Labrys monachus: one gene and its partner. The protein of the gene in region 1 interacts with the protein of each later gene in a pairwise test. Links are inferred from orthologs where the notes say so. Each region holds a gene or a part of one and is shown in the gene's direction. Other genes may lie near its edges.

Region 1 (3,179 bases):
CCGTCGCCGCCGGACTCGCCGCCAACGGCGTCGACCACCGCATCGAGGGCAACGACCTCATCGTCGCCGGCACGGAACGGGCGAAGGGCGGCGGCCTCGTCGCCACCCATATGGACCACCGCATCGCCATGGCCTTCCTGGTGATGGGCCTGGCCTCGGACAAACCCGTCACCGTCGACGACACCGGCTTCATCGCCACCAGCTTTCCCGTCTTCGTGCCGATGATGCGCGGCCTGGGCGCCGAATTCGCATGATCATCGCGATCGACGGGCCGGCCGCCTCGGGAAAGGGCACGCTGGCCAGGCGCCTCGCCGCGCATTTCGGCCTGCCGCATCTCGATACCGGGCTGCTCTATCGCGCCGTCGGGCGGATCGCGCTCGACCGGGGCCTGGATCTCGACGACGCCGATGCCACCGCCGACATCGCCGAGCAGCTCGACGTCGCCGAGCTCGATGAGGCGCGGCTGCGCGGCCGGGAGATGGGCGAGGCCGCCTCCGTGGTCGCCGCGCATCCCAAGGTGCGCAAGGCGCTGCTCGACCTGCAGCGCCGCTTCGCCCATCAGCGCGGTGGCGCCGTGCTCGACGGGCGCGACATCGGCACGGTGATCGCGCCCGGCGCCGAAATGAAGATCTTCGTCACCGCCGCGCCGGACATCCGCGCCCGGCGGCGCCATCTGGAGCTCGAAAGGCGCGGCGACGCTCCTTCCTTCGAGGATGTGCTGGCCGACATCCGCAAGCGCGACATCCGCGACGCGGGCCGGGCCGACGCGCCGCTCAAGCCGGCGCCCGACGCGCATATCCTCGACACCACCGCCCTCGACGCCGACGGCGCCTTCGACGTCGCGCTGGCCCTGGTGACCGGCGCGAGCCGCGGCGCGGGCGCGAGGAACGCCTCGTCCTGAGCCGGCGCGGTATCTTTCCGCGACGGGCCTTGCCGAATCCGCCGCCATCGGGAAGGGTCCGGCCGCCCTCGGGCGGCTTTGAAAACGGCAAAATCGTGCTGGTGCCGGTGATCGAAGGCCGCTCAGGCTTGATTTCACTGCCGATGAGGCTGATATCCGCCCCGAACGAATTTTGGAACGGAAAGCCATGACCAACAAGACCACTCCCCATGCCGAAGCTGCCGACGCCGCGATCGAGGCGGAGGCCACGGCATCGGCCGAGGCCCGGGCCGCGGCGGGAAACAACCCTTCCTCCGACGCGAAGGCGGATGTGGGCGCCAATGACGGCGCCTTCGAGGTGCTGACCAAGCTCCAGGCCGAAAATGCCGAGCTGAAGGACCGCCTGCTGCGCACGCTGGCCGAGGTCGAGAACGTCCGCCGCCGCGGCGAGCGCGAAGTCAACGACACCCGGCTCTACGCCATCGCCAAATTCGCCGGCGACATGCTCGGCGTCGCCGACAATATGGGCCGGGCGCTCGCCACCATCCCGGCCGAAGCCCGCGCGACCGGCGATGCGACGATCAAGGCGCTGGTGGAAGGCGCCGAGCTGACGGAACGCGAGATGCTGCGCGCGCTCGAGAAGCACGGCGTCAAGAAGATCGATCCCAAGGGCGAGCGCTTCGACCCGAATTTCCACCAGGCGATGTTCGAGGTGCCCGATCCCTCGGTGCCGAACGGCACGGTCGCCCAGGTCGTGCAGGTCGGCTACAGCATCGGCTCGCGCGTGTTGCGGCCGGCCATGGTCGGCGTCGCCCGCGGCGGCCCCAAGGCAGCGGCGCCGGAAGCCGAGAAGCAGGGATAGGACCGCATTTCCGCCGTTTTTCGGCAGCGAATATTTCCGGCGCAACCGGAAATATTCGCTGTTCCCTTATTTAGATCCTCCCGCGCGACAGATATGCTTTCGCCCTCCCCGGCATTGCCTGCAGCCTTCCGTCCGCCGCCATTCCCTTGCTTGCGCGACGCGCGAAGATATCAACAGGCGTGGGCGCCGCAATAAACCTGCTCTTCGAAAGGCAGCGGCTCAAGAAGACCGCAGCCGGAGCAGAGTTTTTCATTGGGGCCGCCCCCGCAGACTCGCCTGCGATACGTCTTTCAATTATGCTGCCGTTGGGTTTGGGGAGGCTCGAAGCAGTATGAGACGGACATTCTATTCGCTGGCGGTGCTGGCCTGCATGGCAGCCGGCGTCATCGCGCCCGCGTCGGCGCAGGCCGACGCCCTGCTGGAGCGCGGCAGCTATTTGATGAACGGCATCGTCGCATGCGGCAATTGCCATACGCCCAAGGGGCCGGAGGGCAAGCCGATCGCGGATAGGGAATTGTCGGGCGGCTTCGTGATCGATGCGCCGGTCTTCCATGCGGTCGTCCCGAACATCACGCCGGATCCCGACACCGGCATCGGGCGCTGGACCGATGCGCAGATCGTCGAGGCGGTCCGCAACGGCAAGCGGCCGGACGGCTCGATCATCGGCCCGCCCATGCCGATCGCCTTCTATCGCGGCATGTCGGATGCCGACGTGAACGCGCTCGTCGCCTATCTGCGCCAGGTCAAGCCGATCTCGAACAAGGTGGAGAAGTCGGTCTACCGCATCCCGCTGCCCGCCGCCTACGGGCCGCCGGTGGTCGCCGTTCCCGAGGTGCCGAAGACGGACAAGGTCGCCTATGGCCATTATCTGGCCACCGGCCTCGGCCATTGCATGGACTGCCATACGCCCCTCGTCCAGGGGCGCAACGACATGGCCCGCCTCGGGGCCGGTGGCAACGAGTTCGGCGCGCCGGGCGGCGGCCTGATCGCCTCCTCCAACCTCACGCCGGCGAACGCCAACGGCATCGCTGCCTGGAGCGACGACGGGCTGAAGGCGGCGATCCGGACCGGCATCCGGCCCAATGGCAGCCATATCGTTCCGCTGATGGCGTTCGGCTGGTACCGCAACATCAGCGACGACGATGCCGGGGCTCTCGTCGCCTTCCTGCGGACGCTGAAGCCGGCTCAGTAGCCGCCGAGGCTCTTTCCCTTTGCCGTCCGCTGCCTGTACAAGACGGCGAGGGGAACGAGATGAAGATCACCGCAATCCGGGCCACGCCCGTCAATATTCCGCTCGAGGCCCCCTATCTGTGGTCCTATGGCTCGCTGGCGGGCTTTTCCAAGGCCATCGTCGAGGTCGAGACCGACGAGGGCCTCACCGGCGTGGGCGAAGCGCCGTCTCATGCCCATGCCGCCATCATCGAGACACGGCTCGCC
Region 2 (5,934 bases), 2.4 Mb from region 1 along the record:
GCCCGCCTTGTAGTCGATGGCGATGTCGGCGCCGAGCTTGCGGCAGGCGTCGCATTTCTCCGGCGAGCCGGCGGTGACGATGACGGTCGCCCCGAACGCCTTGGCGAGCATGATGGCGGTGGTGCCGATGCCGGAGGAGCCGCCATGGATCAGCACCGTCTCGCCTTCGGCGAGGCGCCCGCGCTGGAACAGATTGTGCCAGACGGTGAAGAAGGTTTCGGGCAGCGCGGCGGCATGGATCATGTCGAGGCCGGCGGGCACCGGCAGGGCATTGCTGGCGTCGACGAGGGCGTATTCGGCGTAGCCGCCGCCCGGGGTGAGAGCGCACACCTTGTCGCCGGGCCGCCAGCGCGTCACCGCCGCTCCTACCGCGGCCACCTCGCCGGCGACTTCCAGTCCGGGCAGGTCGGACGCGCCTTTCGGCGGCGGATAGGACCCGGCACGCTGGAAGACGTCCGGCCGGTTGACGCCGGCCGCCGCCACGCGGATGACGATTTCGCTCTCGCCCGGCCGCGGCACCGGCCTGCGCTCTGGGACCAGCACCTCCGGGCCGCCCGGCCTGCTGATGGCAATGGCAGTCATGGCGTCGGGCAGCTGTGACATGATATTTTCCTCAGACAATTCTTTGGGATGGGAGAAATTCCGAATGTAACGATCGATGGAGCCGCATCGCTGCGGCCCGCCGGATCCCCATGAAAGGTCCCGACACGCGACCGATGTCAACGGCTTCGTTCAGCCTCCGGCATGGAGACCGGCTGCGGGCGGTCTCCCGATCCCGACGCCGAGCATTCTGACCTGCCCTGCAAGAAAACCATCGTAACTCTCGCTTAGAATTCATCTTTACGCCGCCGATTGCCGGATCCAACGCCGACTTGAACAAGGAATAATCGCATGCCCTCTTCCCCTGTCGCCCTGATCGTCGGGGCTTCGCGCGGCCTCGGCCTCGCTCTCGCCGCCGAATATCTGAAACGCGGCTGGCACGTCGTCGCGACGGCCCGGGGCACCGGCCGGACCGCGCTCCACGATCTCGCCGACCAGTGGAATTCGAAGCTCGAGATCGAAACCGTCGACATCACCCGGCCCGCCGAAGTGGCAGCCTTGCGCCGGCGCCTGGCGCAGCGCCGGTTCGACCTCCTGTTCGTCAATGCCGGCGTCAGCAACGATCCGGGAGAGACGATCGGCGAGGTCTCGACCGAGGAGTTCATGCGCGTGATGATCACCAACGCCCTCAGTCCGATGCGCGTGATCGAGGCGTGCGAGGGCCTGGTGACGCCTGAGGGAACCATCGGCGTGATGTCGTCCGGGCTCGGAAGCGTCGCCAACAACGAAGACGGCGGATGGGAGGTCTATCGCGCCAGCAAGGCGGCGCTCAACACGCTGATGCGCAGCTTTTGGGCGCGGCATGCAAGCGAGGGGCGCGCCATGGTGATCATCGCGCCGGGCTGGGTACGGACCGACATGGGCGGCCCAGCCGCCAGCCTCGATATCTCCGAAAGCATTCCCGGCGTCGTCGACACCCTTGCGAGCCGCACCGGACATTCCGGCCTGGTCTATCTCGATTATCGCGGCAGGACAGTCCGTTGGTAGGGTTTCCTGGATCAAGAACTCAGGAGATGGCGGGGCGCCCCGCTATGTCCTGCCGAGAAAACGGGCGAAGGCGTCGAGCGTCGCCTTGCTGACGTGATGCTCGATGCCTTCCGCGTCGCGCCGGGCCGTGTCCGCGTCGATGCCGAGGGCGAGAAGAAAGCTTTCGACGAGGCGATGGCGCTCCCGGCTGGCGTCGGCGAGGGCCTGTCCGGCGCCGGTGAGGAACACGCCGCGATACGGGCGCTGCGCCACCAACCCCTCCTCCGCGAGGCGTTTGAGCATCTTGGCGACCGTCGGCTGCGCCACGCCGAGCCGGGCGGCGATATCGACCTGGCGCGCCTCGCCGCCGTCGCCGATCAGGTCGGCGATCAGTTCGACATAATCTTCGACCAGTTCGAGGCGCCTGGCCTCCCGAGCCTGGCGAAAGCTCTCCACATGCACGACGGCATCGACCAGACCCGCTTCTCCGGCCGAAGGCGCAGCAGCCCGCTTCATCTCGGCTCCCTCCTTGCGAATTCCGGACGCACCGACAGCCTCATAGCCTACCCGGCATGATTTTTCCAACTGCCCCAATGAAAGTGAGCCGGGGCGCTTGTCTATTGCCTTCTCATTGTATTATAGCATAAGCTATATTAAATAGGTTGATGTTGGTCCAAGACAGGATGGCCCGTGGAGGACGAAATGAGTAACGAGGCGGCCGGCAGTGCGCCGGCCTGGCGTTTCGAGGGGGACGGCAGTCGCCCCAGCCTCGGTTCGATGAATGCCAGCGTGCCCGTGCCGGCCGCAGGCCTGTGGCTGCGGCGCTTCTTCGCCTTTCTCGGTCCGGGCTACATGGTGTCCGTCGGCTATATGGACCCCGGCAATTGGGCGACCGATCTCGCCGGCGGCTCGAAGTTCGGCTACACGCTGCTGTCCGTCATCCTGCTGTCCAACCTGATGGCGATCGTGCTGCAGGCGCTCGCCGCGCGCCTCGGCATCGCCACCGGGCGCGATCTCGCCCAGGCCTGCCGCGAGCACTATCCCAAGCCCGTCAACATCGTGCTGTGGCTCGCCTGCGAACTGGCCATCATCGCCTGCGATCTCGCCGAGGTGATCGGCACCGCCATCGCGCTCAACCTGCTGTTCGGCATCCCCCTGGTCCTCGGCGCCATCATCACGGCGGTCGACGTCTTCCTGGTGCTGCTGCTGATGCGCAGGGGCTTCCGGGCGCTGGAGGCCTTCGTGATCGTCCTGCTGGTCGTCATCTTCGTCTGCTTCGGCATCCAGATGGTCCTGGCGGCGCCGGCGATCCGCGACATCCTGGGCGGCTTCGTGCCGCAATCGGCGGTCGTCACCAATCCCGAAGCGCTCTACATCGCCATCGGCATCATCGGTGCGACCGTGATGCCGCACAATCTCTACCTGCACTCGTCGATCGTGCAGACGCGCGCCTATGCCCGCGATCCCGAAGGGCGCCGCTCGGCGGTGAAATGGGCCGTCGGAGACAGCACGATCGCCCTGATGCTCGCGCTGTTCGTCAACGCCGCCATCCTCATCACCGCCGCCGCGGTGTTCCATCGCAACGGCCACACCGACATCGAGGAGATCGGCCAGGCCTACCAGTTGCTCTCGCCCGTGCTGGGCGTCGGCATCGCCTCCACCCTGTTCGCCGTCGCGCTGCTCGCCTCCGGCGTCAACTCGACGGTGACGGCGACGCTCGCCGGCCAGATCATCATGGAAGGCTTCCTGCACCTTCGCATCCCCGACTGGGCGCGCCGCCTCATCACCCGCGGCATCGCCATCGTCCCCGTGGTCGCCGTGACGGCGCTCTACGGCGAACAGGGCACGGCGAAGCTCCTGGTGTTCAGCCAGGTCGTGCTGTCGATGCAATTGCCCTTCGCCGTGATTCCGTTGGTCCGTTTCGTGTCCGACCGGCGCAAGATGGGCGCGCTGGTGACGCCGGCCTGGCTGTCGATCCTCGCCTGGGCGATCGCCGGCGTCATCCTCGTCCTGAACGTCAAGCTGCTGATCGACACCTTTGCCGGGGCGGCGGGCTGACGCCTGCCCCCGCCTCGCCTCAGAAACCGGTCAGCACCGATTTGCCGATGGCCTTGCCGCTTTCGATGCCGGCATGGGCGGCGCGCAGGTTGGCGGCATTGATGGCGCCGAACTCGCGGTGCAGCGTCGTGCGCAGCACGCCGGCATCGACGAGTTCGGCGACCTCGGTCAGGATCCTGTGCTGCGCGATCATGTCCGGTGTCTGGAAGAGCGCACGGGTGAACATCAGCTCCCAGGACACGGTGAGGCTCTTGCGCTTCAGCGGCACGATATCGAGGGTCTTGGGGTCGTCGATCAGCGCCAGCCTGCCCTGGGGCACCAGGACGTCGACGATCCCGGGCAGGTGCTTTTCGGTCGCGGTGAGCCCGGCGACATAGTCGACTTCGGCAATCCCGACAGCCTGCAGGCCTTCAGCGAGCGGCTTGTGATGGTCGATGACATGGTGGGCACCCATGCCCCGGCACCAGGCGATCGTCTCCGGCCGCGAGGCCGTGGCGACCACGGTGAGGCCGGTAAGGCGGCGGGCGATCTGGGTGAGGATCGATCCGACGCCGCCCGCCCCGTTGACGATCAGGATCGAGCCCTTGTGATGCTTGGTGCCGTAGGGAACGCCGAGGCGGTCGAACAGCAATTCCCACGCCGTCAGCGCGGTGAGCGGCAAAGCGGCGGACTGCGTGAAGGACAGCGAGGCCGGCTTGCGGGCAGCGATCCTCTCATCGACCACATGCCACTCGCTGTTGGCGCCGGGCCGGTCCAGCGCCCCGGCATAGAAGACCTCGTCGCCCGGCCGGAACAGGGTCACGTCGCGGCCCACGGCTTCGATGACCCCCGCCGCGTCCCATCCGAGGATGCGGGCCTGGCCTTCGGGCGGCTTGGCACCGGCCCGCACCTTCACGTCGACCGGATTGACGGCGATGGCATGGACGCGGACGAGAAGGTCGCGCGGGCCGGGCGTGGGCGCAGCCACCTCGAGATCGACGAGCGACTCAGGGGATGCGATCGGCAGCGGCGTGTAATAACCGACGGCTTTCATCAATGGGCTCCTGCAAATGAGAACGGGATTGCGCGGCACCGAAAGGCCTGGGCGGGCCGGCATCGAAAGGGCGGCAATCTGGGCGCATGGCTGCCGAAAGGAAAGCGGATAGCGTGTCGCACTGCCGCCGCCCGATCAGCCGGACCGCCCAGCGCCCGCGGGCCTTCACATCGATATCCCGCGCCCTTTCGAGGCGACCGAAAAGGCGGCGGCAGAGATCGCCGTCGTCCGCCAAGCCGAGACGAATGACACCGCGATCATGGATCGCAGCGCTCACACGGAAGCAGGAGGCGGTATCGCTGCGCCGTAGAGTTCCGGCTTGAACCCCACCAGCACGCGGCCCGTCCCGAGATCGAGGACCGGCCGCTTGATCATCGAGGGCTGGGCCAGCATCAGCGCGACGGCCCGGCCCTCGTCCAGCCCCTGCTTCTCGCCGTCGGGCAGGTTGCGGAACGTCGTACCCGCCCGGTTGAGCAGGGTTTCCCAGCCGAGTTGCCCGCACCAGCTCTGCAGACGGGCCCGATCGATGCCCTGCGCCTTGTAGTCGTGGAAGGCATAGGCGACGCCGTGCTGGTCGAGCCAAAGGCGGGCCTTCTTCATGGTGTCGCAATTCTTGATGCCGTAGATCGTGATCGTCATGCAGGCGGTTCCACCGATATCCAAGGATCGTGGAAAGAGCCCGCCGCGCGCCCGCCGTCAAGCCGGCGCAGAGGGCGACGTTCATGACGCAGCCTCTGGGTTTCCCAACGACGCCGACGATTACTGAGCTCTATCAATTGTCTACAGCCTCTTTATCACGCGGATCGCGAGGAATGGCTGGCGGCGGTCGAGACGATACGGTCTCGTCTCGACGCAATGTTTAGCGCCCCCCTAAACAGGACGGGACGGTCTCGTCTTGACCTTCGATCCGATTGAGACGTGCCGTCTGGTCCGCGCTTGCCGATGGCATCTGAGGGACGGCAGCGCATGGGCTTCGTGCCTCCAATGCCGCTGCTTCACTTAAGAAAGCCCTCCCCTGCGGCTCGTCCCTGCGAAAGGGGTTAAGCGATCCTCACTGCCGGGCCGAGCCGTTGCGGCGCCCGCCGCGTACCCAAATGAACGGAGAAAGCCATGACCGGCGGACAGGGGCCGACCTCACCGGCTTCATCGACGCTCTCGCCCTACCGAGGCCTGTGACGGCGATTGGGCGCCCGGAAAGCGGACGAAACGGAACGCGCCACGGCCGGTGTGACCGGAATGCACCATCGGCGGTCTATGTGTCGCAGCCGAGCCCTTCG

What was found. Proteins that work in one complex are often made in the same cells at the same time.
Region 2: the proteins of grpE (region 1) and J3R73_RS16765 interact in binary tests that used the Escherichia coli proteins (3 or more experiments, as listed by UniProt). The link is inferred for Labrys monachus from one-to-one orthologs.

Annotation. Positions count from the first base shown.
Region 1 is NZ_JAUSVK010000001.1:6,120,952-6,124,130, forward strand. What follows is about bases 1-2,915. They hold grpE (nucleotide exchange factor GrpE), read left to right. Parts: upstream 1-1,088; coding sequence 1,089-1,742; downstream 1,743-2,915. Other genes in these bases: aroA (3-phosphoshikimate 1-carboxyvinyltransferase), read left to right, coding at 1-254; cmk ((d)CMP kinase), read left to right, coding at 251-901; J3R73_RS27945 (c-type cytochrome), read left to right, coding at 2,074-2,915. Outside these bases: more of J3R73_RS27945, read left to right, coding at 2,916-2,934; J3R73_RS27950 (mandelate racemase/muconate lactonizing enzyme family protein), read left to right, coding at 2,994-3,179. UniProt on the Escherichia coli protein: Participates actively in the response to hyperosmotic and heat shock by preventing the aggregation of stress-denatured proteins, in association with DnaK and GrpE. It is the nucleotide exchange factor for DnaK and may function as a thermosensor.
Region 2 is NZ_JAUSVK010000001.1:3,688,160-3,694,093, forward strand. The notes cover bases 1,483-4,446. They hold J3R73_RS16765 (Nramp family divalent metal transporter), read left to right. Parts: upstream 1,483-2,268; coding sequence 2,269-3,624; downstream 3,625-4,446. Other genes in these bases: J3R73_RS16755 (SDR family NAD(P)-dependent oxidoreductase), read left to right, coding at 1,483-1,587; mntR (manganese-binding transcriptional regulator MntR), read right to left, coding at 1,630-2,082; J3R73_RS16770 (zinc-binding alcohol dehydrogenase family protein), read right to left, coding at 3,644-4,446. In the rest of the region: J3R73_RS16750 (NAD(P)H-quinone oxidoreductase), read right to left, coding at 1-603; more of J3R73_RS16755, read left to right, coding at 892-1,482; more of J3R73_RS16770, read right to left, coding at 4,447-4,657; J3R73_RS16775 (ArsC family reductase), read right to left, coding at 4,931-5,296. UniProt on the Escherichia coli protein: H(+)-stimulated, divalent metal cation uptake system. Involved in manganese and iron uptake. Can also transport cadmium, cobalt, zinc and to a lesser extent nickel and copper. Involved in response to reactive oxygen.